2 regions of the Desulforamulus hydrothermalis Lam5 genome follow, and region 1 is predicted to be linked to the other one. Evidence: riboswitches for the same ligand, from Rfam matches in the RefSeq annotation. Region 1 holds a riboswitch; the other holds the start of a gene.

Region 1 (7,425 bases):
TTAAAATGAATCATGTATTGGCAGACCTTAACACACTCTAAGCACTGGCACTGGAGGCATCTGGCAGCCTCCTGCATAGCTTCATGTTTGCTGTAAAAACTCCTGCCGTTTCCCATCGGTACTGCCGGTAGGGGCTTTACACCCTTGGTGCTGCTGAAAAGACGGGTCAGGTAAGGCCCTTCATTCTCACGGGCAGCAGTTAGTGAAACTCCCTGCAAATAGCGGTCTATTGAAATAGCCGCCCGCCTGCCATCTGAAAGAGAAGTAATAGGCGAATAGGTGCCCCCGCTTCTCAATGTACCACCGGCAAAGATACCCTGCCGCCCCGCGGCAAAGGTCACCGGGTCAATTATTAAGTTGCCTTGCTCATCTAACGGCAGATTAAATTCCCAAACAGCATTTCCTGTTCCCAGGTAGATGGCTTGATAGTCGTCACAAACAGAGATAAAGGAAATGTCTTTTCCCACTCTGGTATTGAAATGAATTATTACGCCAAGATTATTTAATACCGCCAGATCATTGTCTATAACTTGTGGCGGTAAGTCCACCTCTGGAATCTCCCATATGCTTCCCCCCAATCTACTTCCGGCCTCAAACAGGGTAACCCGATACCCCTTCTTAGCAAGGTCAAAGGCAACTGTTAAACTGCTAAGACCACCACCTATTACCGCCACCCTCTGTTTCTTACCGGATGGAGCCGTTACTTTAGGTGGGCTGGCTTGCACCAGCTGAACACAGGCCTTCTCCAAGGCCGCGATAGCAATGGCGTCACCCACTTCCTTACGCTTGCAAGCAGCCTGGCAGGGATGGTCACAGATGCGACCGATGATACCAGGAAAGGGAACTGACTTACTATATATATTTAATGCCTCATCAAAGCGCCCGGCCTTAATTTCCCGTATGAAACCTTTCACATCTACGTGAACGGGACAGGCAGCGGTGCAAGCCGGTGGGTGCTCCTGAATACATTTTTCTTCAAATTCAAATATTCGTTTATGATCCATGTTATCCCACCTTACTTATTCAGTCGTCGGTCTTCAGTTGTCAGGGGTAATGTAAAACTCTGGTTTCAACGAATAAAAAGACCCTAAAAGAAAAACTTGCAAACCTGACGACGGTTGCCTGTCGATCGACGACTGAAACCTAAAACGAACTAAAAGCGTGAGACTGTTTAGTTCGTTTTAGGCAGAGACCTTTACTTAATTAATATTTCAATCCAAAATGCTTCTTTGTTTAGAAAGCAGGGTTTTTAATCGGTCGTTTAACTACAGGGATTTCTTTACCCCGGAGACCGGCCAGGATCTTCTCCGGCAGGGCCGGGAGCTGGGTGATACGTACACCACAGGCGTTGTAAATAGCGTTGCAGATGGCAGCATGGGGAGAAGTCAGCGGCAGTTCGCCCACGCCGGAAGCGCCGTGCGGTCCAATCTTACGAGACTTGTTTACGTAGATGATCTCCATGTTGTCCGGAATGTCCTTGACGTACGGAATGCCGCAAGCAGCCATGCTCGTATGCTTCTTCAGGTCTTCGAAATCTTCGCTCAGCGCCAAGCCGATGCCCTGGGCTAAGCCACCGTAAATTTGACCGTCGAGGACGGTTTGGTTAACAACTTCGCCTACGTCGGCGGCCAAAGTCATACCCACAACCTGAGTTTTGCCGGTCTTGGTGTCCACCTCCACTTCAGCCAGGAAGACGCCGTACATGTAAGTGGCAAAGGGTTTGCCCTGACCTTTTTCATCGCAGGCAGTGCAGTTATCGGCAGCTGTGCTCCACTGACCTATATATTTTAACGGGATACCGTTGGCCACTGCCTCGTCATAGGTCATGTAAGTGCCGTCGGCCTTCTTCAGTGCGTTCAACAGTTGTTCGCAACCGTTGATAGCGGCATTCCCGATAACCAGCTGGGAGCGGCTGCCGCCAGCGGGGCCACCGGCCGGGGCTAAATTCATGTCGTTCATAACCAGTTTAATTTGCTCAGGCTTAATGCCCATCGGACGTAAAGCTTCGTGGGAGGTGGCCAGCAGACCCATGTCTGCACCCTGGCCGTGGTCTTGCCAGTTGGTACTTATCTGAACTCTGCCGTCTGCCAGCAGTTCTACCCACACTTCAGCGCCGTCTACGCCGTCCAGGCCGCAGCCGTAGACACCGACAGATACGCCGACGCCGCGCTTCTTCTCCGGCGTAGATAGCTTTTTAGCCTTCTCCAGAGCAGCCTGATACTTGGGACGGATAGCGTCGATCAACTCGGTTATAGAGTATACTTCAGGCTCATGACCGGAGGGGTTGGTATCACCGGGGCGGTAAGCGTTAATATAGCGCAGTTCCAGCGGATCCATGCCCAATTTCTCAGCCAGGACGTCCATTAGAGTCTCGGAGGCAAAGAAGCTCTGGGGTGAACCGTAAGCCCGGAAGGCGGAACCCCAGCAGTGGTTGGTGCAAACCGTGTAGCCTACGCCGCGGATGTTCGGAATGCCATAGCCGGCGCCAATGAACTGGGCACCACGCAGAGTCAGGAGGTCGCCAAACTCGGAGTAAGGACCATGGTCCACTGCCCAGTTGCTTTCCATGGCAATGATCTTGCCGTCCTTAGTAGCGCCGTACTTCAGGTCGATAAAGAAAGGTGACCGCTTGCCGGTGTAAGTAATCTGCTGGTAGTAGTTGAAGTTCAGGAAGCAAGGCTTGCCGGTAGCCATGGCAGCAGCACCCACCAGTGCCTCAATGGTGGGGCTGAACTTGTAGCCGAAGGTACCGCCCACACCGGGGAACTGGGACAGGAACAGGTTTTTGCCCGGCTCGAGGCCTAGGCCTTCGCCAATCATGAGGGCGTGCAGGTCCAGGCCGATACTCTTCGACAGAATTTGCAGGTTGCCGTTTTCGTCATAGTAAGCGGCGGCAACATCCGGCTCGACGGGCAGGTGGGGCTGGCGGCCGACGTATAAGTCTTCCATAGACACCACAACATCTGCTTTTTCCATCAGCGGCGCAGTGTCTTCACCCTTTTCGATAAGCTGCTTATAATAAACATTGGGGGTACCGGGGTGAATCTCAATGGCATCGGGTTCCATGGCAGCAGGAGCACTCATGTAAGGCGGCAGAATTTCCAGTTCTACTTTAACTTTTTCTACAGCAGCCTGGGCGTTTGCTTCCGTGTCGGCGCAGACAATGGCAATGGCGTCGCCGAACTGGAAGACCTTTTCATCACACAGGATCGGACGGTCATAGCTGTCCCCCTTGTTGTTTGGGAAGTTCAAGCCGTTAATGCGGTTTTTACCCTTAATATCCTTATGCGTAACAACCTTGTAAACACCGGGCATTTTTTCAGCTTCGGAGGTATCGATGGAGAGAATCCTGGCATGAGAAACCTGGGCCTGGACCAGTTTGAGCTGCAGGGTGCCGGGCGGCATCCGGAGACCGAAGTCGGAGCCGTATTCAATGGTGCCTGTGACCTTGCCCACAGCAGATGGACGTGGATAATCGGTACCCAAGATCTTGCCGTCAGCCGGCATCCGGAAGCTCAGGTCTTCTACAGTGATTTCACCGCGCATCAGCTTGGCAGCCGCCATCACAGCGTCCACGATGGGCTTGTAACCGGTGCAGCGGCAGACATTTCTGTGCTTCTGAAACCAGTCGCGTACTTCTTCCCGGGTCGGGTTCGGGTTTTGGTCCAAGAGACCCTTGGCGGATACAATAAAGCCAGGGGAACAGAAGCCGCACTGGGCAGCGCCGTATTTAACCCAGGCCAGTTGCAGGGCGTGCAGGTTGGTGGGGGTGCCGATACCCTCAATGGTGGTAATAATGGATTCGTCGGGAATGCGTTTCATCTTGTAGGCGCAGGACATGATTACCTTGCCGTTCAAGATCACCGAGCAGGCCCCGCACTGGGCTTTGCCGCAGCCAACCTTGGTTCCGGTCAGGTGCAGTTGTCCACGCAGGACATCTGCCAGCATAGCTTCCGGATCGGCAACTACAACAGTAGTAACACCGTTGATGTTAAGCTTCTTTTTAATCAATTTTTTACACTCCTTCTCTATTTATTAAATCTTTAAGGCCTGTCAAACAGCACCTTAAATTTCAATTCCAAGTTATTTGCCAAAACCACAGTCCGGATATCTGCATTCCTTACAGTTAACACAGAGACCACCGTGACCCAGAGCAACAATATCTCTGCGGGTTATTTCTTCCCCTGCCAAAATGCGAGGGACCACCAGGTCAAAAATACTGCTGCGGCTGTACATTACACAACCTGGCAACCCCAGAACCGGTACTTTTCCCATGTAGGCCACCATAAACATAGCCCCGGGCAAAGTGGGTGCACCGTAGGTAACAATGCGTCCACCGGCAGCTCTGATTCCGGCGGGAGTCAAATCGTCGGGGTCTACAGACATGCCTCCGGTAGCTGTTATCATCTCAGCCCCCTCTCGCAATAACTGGTTGATTGCATTTACAATCATTTCTGTGCTGTCAGACACAAATATCTGTCTGAAGACATAACTCCCCCACGACGCTATTTTTTTGGTTACTACCGGTCCAAATTCATCCTGAATTCGACCATGATACACTTCACTGCCGGTGGTGACAACACCAACTTTTAAAGATCTAAAGGGTTTGACCTCAATCAACGGGTAGTTAATTCGACATATATTTTCAATATTGCGAATTTTGTCGTCCTTAATAACCAGAGGAATGATTCTGGTACCCGCTAATACTTTATCCTTTTCAACTATTTGGTTGGTATGTAGAGTTGCAAACATTACATCTTCCAGTTCGTTAATACTGTATAAAGCATCTGAATTTACCTTAAGCAGCCCCTTTTCTTTGGCCACCAGGTTTACCTTGCCCTCTTTAGGTTCAGTAAGGGTTATGCCGTGACCGGCAGCTGCCCTGGCAATTCTCAGGGCTGCGTCATCTTCATGCAATAGGTCTTTATTTATTTCCCATACGTACAAGTTTTGCTTGCCCAGATCCAACAGTCTTGGAATATCTTCAAACTTTACAATGTGCCCTTTCTTGAATGCCCTGCCCTTAAATTTACCCGGTATAATCTGGGTAATATCGTGGCAGAGAACCATTCCCACCGCCTCCTGGACCGGTACCATCTTCATAACCATATCCCCCTTGTATTTATGATAGAAAAATAAAAACCAGGATGCTGTGGAAGGATAAACAGCACCCTGGCATTCTACCCCCAAGGTTTACTACTATACTCCTTTCCACACGGGAGGCTTAATGGTTTCCCATTAAACCCTATCGGCTTGGCCGTCATAGCACTGCCTTAGACTACCAAGCTCGGAGCTCACAATTCAGATTTATCTTGTTAAAAAATAAAAACCAGAGTCTCCGCAAAGAAGCAGGCAGACCCTGGCCTTGTTAGCCAAGTATTTACCGTACTCCTTTCCTCACGGGAGGCCCACCGGTTTCCCGGTGAACCCTAACGGCCGGGAGATCATGGCTTATGCTTTAGATCTAACGGCTCGGAGACAAGTTCGTTGAAATTTATAGCAAAATCCATACCATATATTATCCGTTATAATCCGTTCTATAATAAATCAATTTTGCATTGCCTTTTATTTTCGGTGTTCTATAATGGTAAAAATGTTCCAAAAAAAGACAAATCTGCTTCTTAATTAATTAATTATCCGACTGTGGGTTATATTCTACGCAAAATTTAATATTTCCTTTGTAAACAAAGATCAGATGTTGTCGAATAAATACCTTCTTTTTTATTGCTAGCTAACCTCAACTTAATAAGCCCGTCAAAAGGTTCCCGCTTAAATTGGAAATCAGGCGTAGAGAAAGACTAATCCGTATTTTCCAAAAAGTGCATCAGCCATTCGTTGGTTCTTTGCTATTATTGAACACCGCTTAATGACCACTTCCGGTTATGCCAGGCAACTGTCATGCTCTATGAATTGGAGGTAGGGCTTCAAATGGACAGTATAAAATTAATCCCTGCAAGCCCTATAATATAGAATCTTGCAGGGTTTTTCTTTTACTATTCCCACTCAATAGTACCCGGCGGTTTGGAAGTAATGTCGTACACCACCCGGTTAACCTCTGCCACCTCGTTGACCAGGCGGGTAGAAATGTTGGCCAGCACCTCATGGGGGATGCGGGCCCAGTCGGCGGTCATGCCGTCATGGCTGTAAACCGCCCGCACCACCACAGCATAAGCGTAAGTACGCCCGTCACCCATGACACCGACGCTGCGCATGTCCGGCAACACCGCAAAGTATTGCCAGATTTCCCTGGCCAAGCCGGCCTTTTTAATTTCATCGGTCACCACAAAATCTGCCTCGCGCAATATGGCCAGTTTTTCCCTGGTGATTTCACCCAGTATCCTGACCGCTAAACCGGGGCCGGGGAAAGGCTGGCGCCAGACAATTTCTTCCGGCAGGCCCAGTTCTTCGCCTAACCGGCGCACTTCATCCTTAAACAGCCAGCGCAGGGGTTCAATCAGTTCAAACTGCATATCTTCCGGCAGGCCCCCCACATTATGGTGGGATTTAATGACGGCCGCTGTGGCGGTGCCGCTTTCCACCACATCCGGGTACAGGGTGCCCTGTACCAGAAAATCAATATCGCCCAGTTTCCTGGCTTCTTCCTCAAACACCCGGATAAACTCGGCACCAATGATTTTACGCTTTTGTTCGGGATCGGTAATACCCTTTAGTTTCTCTAAGAAACGTTCCGAAGCGTCCACATGCACCAGTTTGATGTTAAACCGGTTGCGGAAGGTTTCTACCACCTGCTGTGCTTCGTTCTTTCTTAATAAACCGTGATCTACAAACACACAGGTGAGCCGGTCACCTACCGCCCGGTGCACCAGCACCGCCGCCACGGAAGAATCCACGCCGCCGCTCAAGGCACACAAAACCTGGCGGTTGCCCACCTTTTGCTTAACCTCCCGAACCGCCTCCTCCAGGAATGAACCCATGTTCCAGGCGCCGCTGCAGCCGCAAATGTCAAACAAAAAGCTCTTGAGAATTTCCGTACCCTTGGGGGTGTGAACCACCTCGGGGTGAAACTGAACCGCATACAGCTTCTTGTCCGGGTTGGCCATGGCTGCCACCGGTGCCTTGTCAGTCCTGGCAATTACCTGAAAGCCCGGCGGCGCTTCTTCTACCCGGTCGCCGTGGCTCATCCAGCATTCTTCATCGGCGGTAAGGTTTTTCAAAATATTATCGCACTGCATTACCTGCATTCTGGTGCGTCCGTACTCATGCTGCTCGGCAGCCACCACTTTCCCCTTCAGTTGCTGGGTCATTAACTGCATGCCGTAGCAAATACCCAGCACCGGGATGCCCAGCTCATAAACAGCCGGATCCACCTTGGGGGCGTCGGGCAAATAGACACTGGCAGGGCCGCCGGAGAAAACAATGCCCCGGGGATTTAGGGCTTTTATTTTATCAAGGGACACGTTGTAA
Region 2 (7,425 bases), on a different contig from region 1:
TATGACTGATGATTCCTGGTACGTGGTGCGCAATACGCCGGGAGTAACCGGTTTTGTCGGCACAGGTTCTAAGCCTATCCCGTTAAGCCAGGAAGAAGCCAAGGCCATTATTAAGCAGATGGGCTTGGAAGAACCGAAAACCAGGATTGACGTCAGTGTTGGCGAAAATGTCAAGGTAATTGACGGGCCCTTTGAAAACTTTGCAGGTGTGATTGAAGAAATTTACCCTGAAAAGGGTAAAGTTAAAGTTATGGTATCAATGTTTGGACGTGAAACTCCCATCGAGCTTGATTTTTCTCAAATTGAAAAAATGCTTTAAGCTTGTAGGTTGTAAGGAGGTGGACTGGATATGGCCAAAAAGGTAGCTGCCATAATCAAACTGCAAATTCCGGCCGGTAAAGCCACCCCGGCGCCCCCGGTAGGTCCTGCCCTGGGTCAACACGGGGTAAACATTATGGCTTTTGTCAAACAATATAATGAAGTTACTGCAGCGCAAGCCGGCTTGATTATTCCGGTTGAAATTACAGTATATGAAGACCGGTCCTTTACCTTTGTTACTAAAACGCCTCCTGCAGCAGTACTGCTGAAGAAGGCTTTAGGTATAGAGACCGCTTCCGGCGAGCCTAACAAGAAGAAAGTGGGTAAACTGCCCCGCTCTAAAGTTAAAGAAATCGCCGAATTAAAAATGCCTGATCTCAACGCTGCCAGCCTGGAGGCTGCCATGCGCATGATTGAAGGCACCGCCCGCAGCATGGGCGTAGAAATTGTAGAAGGATAGCTTCATCCGGTGGGAGGATGTAGTCCGCTAGTACCACAAAGGAGGGAAATACATGCCCAAAGAAGGGAAAAAGCTTCAGGAAGCCCGGAAGCAGTATGATAAAAACACTCTTTACGAGCCCCTGGAAGCTATGGAGCTGGTTAAAAAGACCGCTCCCGCCAAATTTGATGAAACTGTTGAAGTGGCCTTCCGCTTGGGGGTTGACCCCCGGCACGCCGACCAGCAACTGAGAGGTGCGGTTGTGCTGCCCCACGGAACCGGTAAAACCAAAACCGTACTGGTCTTTGCCAAAGGCGAAAAAGCCAAGGAAGCTGAAGCGGCCGGTGCAGATTTTGTCGGCGCCGAGGAGCTGGTAGAAAAGATTCAAGGCGGTTGGTTGGGATTTGATGTAGCCATTGCCACCCCGGATATGATGGGGATGGTTGGTAAACTGGGTCGTGTTCTGGGCCCCCGTGGTTTAATGCCCAACCCCAAAACAGGTACTGTAACCTTTGATGTAGGGCCTGCTGTAAAAGATGCCAAAGGCGGTAAGATTACTTACCGTACCGATAAAGTCGGTATTGTTCACGCACCCATTGGTAAGGTTTCTTTTGATGCCCAAAAGCTGGCTGAAAACTTTAAAACCCTGGCTGATACATTGCAGCGTGTTAAGCCTGCTTCCGCCAAGGGTCAGTACATGAAGAGCATCACCGTTTCCTCTACCATGGGCCCGGGGATTAAAATTAACCCCAACAAGCTCTAGGGACTTTGCCCGGTTGCGACAACTGAATAAGTCCAGTCGTAGACAGTTGGTGTCCTTGACTTAATGGCTTAAGCCGCCAGCCGAGACCGGGTGAATTACTGCAAAAGTGTGAAGCATTGCGGGGAATTTTGCCTGTCTTGGCGAATTCCCCCTTTTGTTTTATTCCAGCGGAAGGAGGTGTAGCTCTTGCCGACCACAAAAGCTCAAAAAGCAGTTATGCTGGAAGAAATTAAAGAAAAAATGTCCCAATCCCAGGTTACCATTTTAGCTGATTTTCGCGGCATTTCAGTGGCTAAAATCACCGACCTGCGGGCTCGCCTGCGCAAAGCCGGCAGTGAAATGAAGGTGGCTAAGAACACCGTGGCCCGTATTGCCGCCCGGGAAATCGGTGTTGAGGGATTAGATCCCTACCTGGAAGGGCCTACGGTATTTGCCTTTGGTATTGAAGACCCGGTGGCTCCTGCCAAAATCCTTTCGGATTTTGCTAAGGAAGTGAAACAAGGGGTTGACATCAAAGCCGGTATTTTAGAAGGCAAGGTGATTGATGCCAACGGCGTCAAAGCCCTGGCCGACCTGCCTTCCAGAGAAGTATTGCTGGCCAAAGTACTGGGTGGCATGCAGGCTCCCCTGTATGGCTTTGCCGGCGTACTGGCTGCCAACCTGCGCAATCTGGTTTATGTTCTGGATCAGGTGCGTCAGCAAAAAGAGAGTCAAGCATCTTAGTTTGTTCCGTTGCTTAAATTATTTATAAATTTTGAGGAGGTACAAGATCAGTATGTCTAAAGTAGCTGAAGTATTAGAAATTGTTAAAGGCCTTACCGTGCTGGAACTGGCCGAACTGGTAAAAGCTTTTGAAGAAGAATTTGGTGTATCTGCTGCTGCTCCGGTGGCCGTTGCCGCTGCACCTGTAGCCGGTGCTGCTGCTCCCGCTGAAGAAGAAAAAACCGAGTTTGATGTTATCCTGGCTAATGCCGGCGACAAGAAGATCAACGTTATTAAAGTTGTGCGCGAAATCACCGGTCTGGGCCTGAAAGAAGCTAAAGACCTGGTTGACGGTGCTCCTAAGCCCATCAAAGAAAAAACCACCAAGGAAGATGCTGAAGCTATCAAAGCTAAGCTCACCGAAGCCGGCGCTACTGTTGAAATTAAGTAATAAGTTTATTGTGACCGGTTTATAAAGACAGGGAGGGTATGCCTAAAGCAGTACTATGGGCATACCCTCTTTGTTTGCAAACAAGCTGCCGGATTGATCAGATAAAAAACCGGCCTGTTCTGACAGTCCCGGAGGGCCGCCCGGGTTGTCAGAAAAGTCTGCCTAAATCTTGACGTATTTTTGCATGTACTGTAAAATATACCCTAATTGGCAAATAACGTTGGGGAACGTTGTTTGCCCTGAACAAAATTATCTTGTTTCTCCGAGCCGGTTGTCCTAAGGCTTTATGCGACGGATTGCCGGCCGCTAGGGTAAGCCGGGAAACCGGTTTGCCTCCCGTGTGGAAAGGAGAGTGATGAAGATGTTACGGCCAGGTCATTGCTTTCCGCGACCTGGTTTTGTTGTTATTGCAGCGCTAATAAATCTATGCCGATATGCAAATTAAATTTGGGAGTTGACCGCATTATGGACCTTATTGTCAACGGCGTCAGGGAAGCGTTAATCAGCTTGTTCGGCGGGGACCCCGAAGTATATCAGGTTACTTTCTTAACATTAAAGATTTCCGGCCTTGCTACCCTGATAAGCCTTTTTCTGGGCATCCCGGCCGGCGTGTTTTTGGCTCTGCGAAATTTTCCCGGCCGCGGCTTTATAATCAGTCTGGTGAATACCGGTATGGGCCTGCCGCCGGTGGTGGTTGGATTATGGGTAAGCATATTGCTTTGGCGGTACGGCCCACTGGGATTTTTAGGGCTGATGTACACGCCTGCCGCTATGGTGATTGCCCAGGCGGTAATTGCTACCCCGATTGTTACGGGTTTTACCATTGCGGCAGTACAGCAGATAAAACCGCAGTTGCGCCTGCAGATACTGGCGCTGGGCGCTTCCCGGCGGCAATATATGTGGCTGTTAATGCGGGAGGCCAGGTTGCCGCTGCTGGCTGCCGTTATTGCCGGATTTGGCGGGGTAGTATCCGAAGTGGGAGCTTCCATGATGGTGGGAGGCAATGTCAAGGGGTACACGCGGGTATTGACAACGGCCACGGTGATGGAGGTTTCCAAAGGAAATTTTGCGGCAGCTATTGCCTTAAGTGTTATATTGTTATTATTGGCTTACGGTGTTACGTTATTACTGACCCTGCTGCAGCAGCAGGGCGAAACAACCGCTTCCGGCCACCGGGGAAACCGGTTGTTAAATTTCATGGGTAAACGGCAGAAAAGCAGGTGAAAAAATGCAGGGGCAGCAGGTAATTTTGCAGGTCAAAAACCTTTGTTGGGGAGTGGCAGGAAGGACTCTGATCGACATTGACAATTTTGTTTTGCATAAGGGTGAAACAATTGCCCTGATCGGCCCCAACGGCGCCGGCAAAAGCAGCCTGGTAAAATTGTTAGCCTTGCTGGAAAAACCCTGGCAGGGGGAGATTATTTTTGACGGCCGGCAGGTGACGGGCAGCCCCTTACAGGTAAGGCGTCAAATGGCCATGGTCTTTCAGGAAGCCCTGTTGCTCAGCGGTTCGGTGTTTGGCAATGTGGCACAAGGGCTGCGCTTCCGGGGACTGCCGCGAGATCAAATAGCCCGCCGGGTAAATTACTGGCTTAAAAAATTGCAAATTGCACATTTGGCAGATCGGCATATCCGTTATCTTTCGGGAGGTGAAGCACAAAGGGTAAGCATTGCCAGGGCTCTGGCGCTGGAACCGCAGGTGCTGTTTTTGGATGAACCCTTTGCCGCACTGGATTTACCTACCCGGATAACGCTTATTGAAGAAATCGGTGAAATTATTAAAGCTACCGCCACAGCCACCGTTTTTATTACCCATAACGTGGAAGAAATTCCTTTGCTGGCCGGGCGGGTGTGCGCTATGTCAGCGGGCAAAATAGTGCAGGATTGTTCCACCGAGGACATCTTCCGCTATCCTGTCAATGAGGAGGTGGCCAGGCTGGTGGGCATTGAAAATGTTTTGCAGGGGGTTGTTCTGCCGGGCGGCAGGACAGCACAGGTGGGCGAGACGGTGATAAGTTTTGTTGCCCGGCAGGATTACCGGCCCGGTACCAATATTAACCTGTGCATCCGGCCGGAAGACGTAATTTTAATTGAAGACCGCAAACCGGACGGCGGTCCTAACCTATGCCGGGGCCGGGTAACCAAGATTTATCCGTTAAGCAGCCAGCTGAAGCTTACAGTGGACTGCGGGTTTTCCATAACCTTGCAGGTTAACAAAGAACTTTTCTTTGCCGGCAGGGTGCGGTCGGGCAGTCTGGTTAACATCATGCTGCCGCCTGAAAAAATATATGGCTTGCCATTGACAGACAGAGGCATTTAAACTTTAATGCCAAAATAAAAATCCCAATTTTTTTCGTCAACAGACAAAAAACCACCTTGACAAATACTGCCACTTGTGCTAACATTACAAAATGTCATTCTGTGGATAACCTAAAATAAACTTGGTTAGGTGGCAAAAATTGTGCATAATTTTCTGCATAAATGGCCAAAATAAAGTAGATAAGGCGTTATAGTGTTTAAAAGCGAGGGATTGTTGATAAAAAAGCAAGACCTTGCTTTTCGTTGTCTGTAATTTTAGCACAAGACCGTCATTTATGTAATTATTTAAGGGGTGTGATGCGTTCGATGGCTTACCCGGAACAAGTAGGAAACAGGGTGAGGTGGAACTACGGCAAACTTCGTGAAGTGCTGGATTTGCCCAACCTGATTGAAGTTCAGCGAAATTCTTACGAATGGTTCCTGCAGGAGGGCCTGCGGGAAGTGTTTCACGACATCTCTCCCATTCAGGATTTTACAGGCAATCTGGTGCTTGAATTCCTGGACTACACTCTGGGAGAACCCAAGTACTCCGTGGAAGAGTGCAAGGAACGCGATGTAACATATGCCGCTCCCTTGCGAGTGAAAGTCCGCCTGATAAACAAAGAGACCGGGGAGGTCAAGGAACAGGAAGTCTTTATGGGGGACTTCCCGCTGATGACCAACAAAGGTACTTTTATTATCAACGGGGCTGAGCGTGTAATTGTCAGCCAATTGGTCCGTTCCCCCGGCGTTTACTTTGCTGACCATATCGATTCCAGCGGCAAAAGGTTGTTCACATCCACCGTGATTCCTAACCGTGGAGCCTGGTTGGAGTTTGAAACCGATGTCAATGATCACATATTCGTTCGCATTGACCGCACCCGTAAAATCCCGGCCACAGTATTAATCCGGGCCCTTGGTTACAGTTCGAATGCTATGATTCTCGAACTGTTTGAGAATGACAAATTTGTTCAAGAAACCTTAACCAGGGACAACACAGATTCAGAAGAAGAAGCATTGGTAGAAATCTACAAGCGGCTGCGGCCGGGTGAACCGCCAACGGTGGAAAGCGCCCGCTCTTTATTATATACTTTATTCTTTGACCCCAAGCGATATGATCTGGCTCATGTGGGACGTTACAAGCTGCAGAAGAAATTAAAGCACGGCGTGCTTTACCGTTATCCTAAAGGCGAAGACGGGCCCAAAGAATGGGATCGCTATTTAAACAAAGAAGTTCCGGTGGAACGTGAGTTTATCCGGGAGTTAACCAAAGAGGATATTGTAGCTACCTTCCGCTACCTGCTTGGCCTGATGAAAGGCGAAGGCAGCGTTGACGATATTGACCACCTGGGCAACCGAAGACTGCGCTCGGTGGGCGAGCTGCTGCAGAACCAGTTCCGCATCGGTTTATCCAGGATGGAACGGGTGGTCCGGGAAAGAATGACCATCCAGGATGTTGACGTTATCACACCCCAGGTGTTGATTAATATCCGGCCGGTAGTGGCGGCCATTAAAGAGTTTTTTGGTTCCAGCCAGCTGTCCCAGTTTATGGATCAAACCAACCCGCTGGCGGAATTAACTCATAAAAGGCGTCTGTCAGCCCTGGGGCCCGGCGGTCTTTCCAGGGAACGGGCGGGCTTTGAAGTGCGTGACGTACACCACTCCCACTACGGCCGCATGTGCCCCATTGAAACGCCGGAAGGTCCCAACATCGGCTTAATTGGCTCATTGTCCACCTATGCACGCATTAACAGCTTTGGCTTTATTGAAACGCCTTATCGTAAGGTTGACAAAGCCAACAAGCGGGTTACCGATGAGATTGTTTACCTTACGGCCGACGAAGAAGAAGGCCATATTATTGCTCAGGCCAACGCGCCACTGGATGAAAACGGCTATTTTGTGGAAGAACGGGTTAACGCACGCCGGGGCCATGATACACTGCTGGTGCCCACCGACCGGGTTGATTACATGGACGTATCGCCTAAGCAGGTGTTCTCGGTGGCCACCTCCTTAATTCCCTTCCTGGAGCATGACGACGCTAACCGGGCCCTGATGGGTGCCAACATGCAGCGCCAGGCAGTTCCTTTGTTGAAATGCCAGGCGCCGGTGGTAGGTACCGGTATCGAGCACCGGGCGGCAAAAGACTCCGGCGTTGTGGTGGTAGCCCAAAACAGCGGCGAAGTGGTCAGGGTAACCGCCAATGAAATTGTTATTCGTACCGATGAGGGCAAAACCGATAAATATAAATTATTGAAATTTACCCGTTCCAACCAGGGTACTTGTATTAACCAGAAACCCATTGTGGCAAAAGGCGACCGGGTGGAGGCGGGCCAAATTATTGCTGACGGACCGGCCACCGACAAAGGTGAACTGGCTCTGGGGCGCAACGTCCTGGTGGCCTTTATGACCTGGGAGGGCAACAACTACGAGGATGCCATTCTGATCAGCGAAAAA

Evidence for each region. A riboswitch is a leader RNA that binds a small molecule or an ion and turns the genes downstream of it on or off. The one in region 1 is predicted to bind molybdenum cofactor.
Region 2: another riboswitch for molybdenum cofactor. It lies ahead of DESHY_RS04765 (ABC transporter permease); the one in region 1 lies ahead of DESHY_RS11875 (molybdopterin-binding protein).

The regions. Positions count from the first base shown of each region.
Region 1 is NZ_CAOS01000013.1:346,198-353,622, reverse strand. It holds gene DESHY_RS11885 (pyridine nucleotide-disulfide oxidoreductase/dicluster-binding protein) at 1-1,004, opposite strand, end outside; gene DESHY_RS11880 (molybdopterin-dependent aldehyde oxidoreductase) at 1,234-4,011, opposite strand; gene DESHY_RS11875 (molybdopterin-binding protein) at 4,084-5,103, opposite strand; molybdenum cofactor riboswitch at 5,189-5,305, opposite strand; molybdenum cofactor riboswitch at 5,373-5,490, opposite strand; gene guaA (glutamine-hydrolyzing GMP synthase) at 5,994-7,425, opposite strand, start outside.
Region 2 is NZ_CAOS01000007.1:27,696-35,120, forward strand. It holds gene nusG (transcription termination/antitermination protein NusG) at 1-319, shown strand, start outside; gene rplK (50S ribosomal protein L11) at 350-778, shown strand; gene rplA (50S ribosomal protein L1) at 831-1,520, shown strand; gene rplJ (50S ribosomal protein L10) at 1,707-2,243, shown strand; gene rplL (50S ribosomal protein L7/L12) at 2,296-2,673, shown strand; molybdenum cofactor riboswitch at 2,922-3,040, shown strand; gene DESHY_RS04765 (ABC transporter permease) at 3,139-3,897, shown strand; gene DESHY_RS13325 (ABC transporter ATP-binding protein) at 3,902-4,993, shown strand; gene rpoB (DNA-directed RNA polymerase subunit beta) at 5,299-7,425, shown strand, end outside.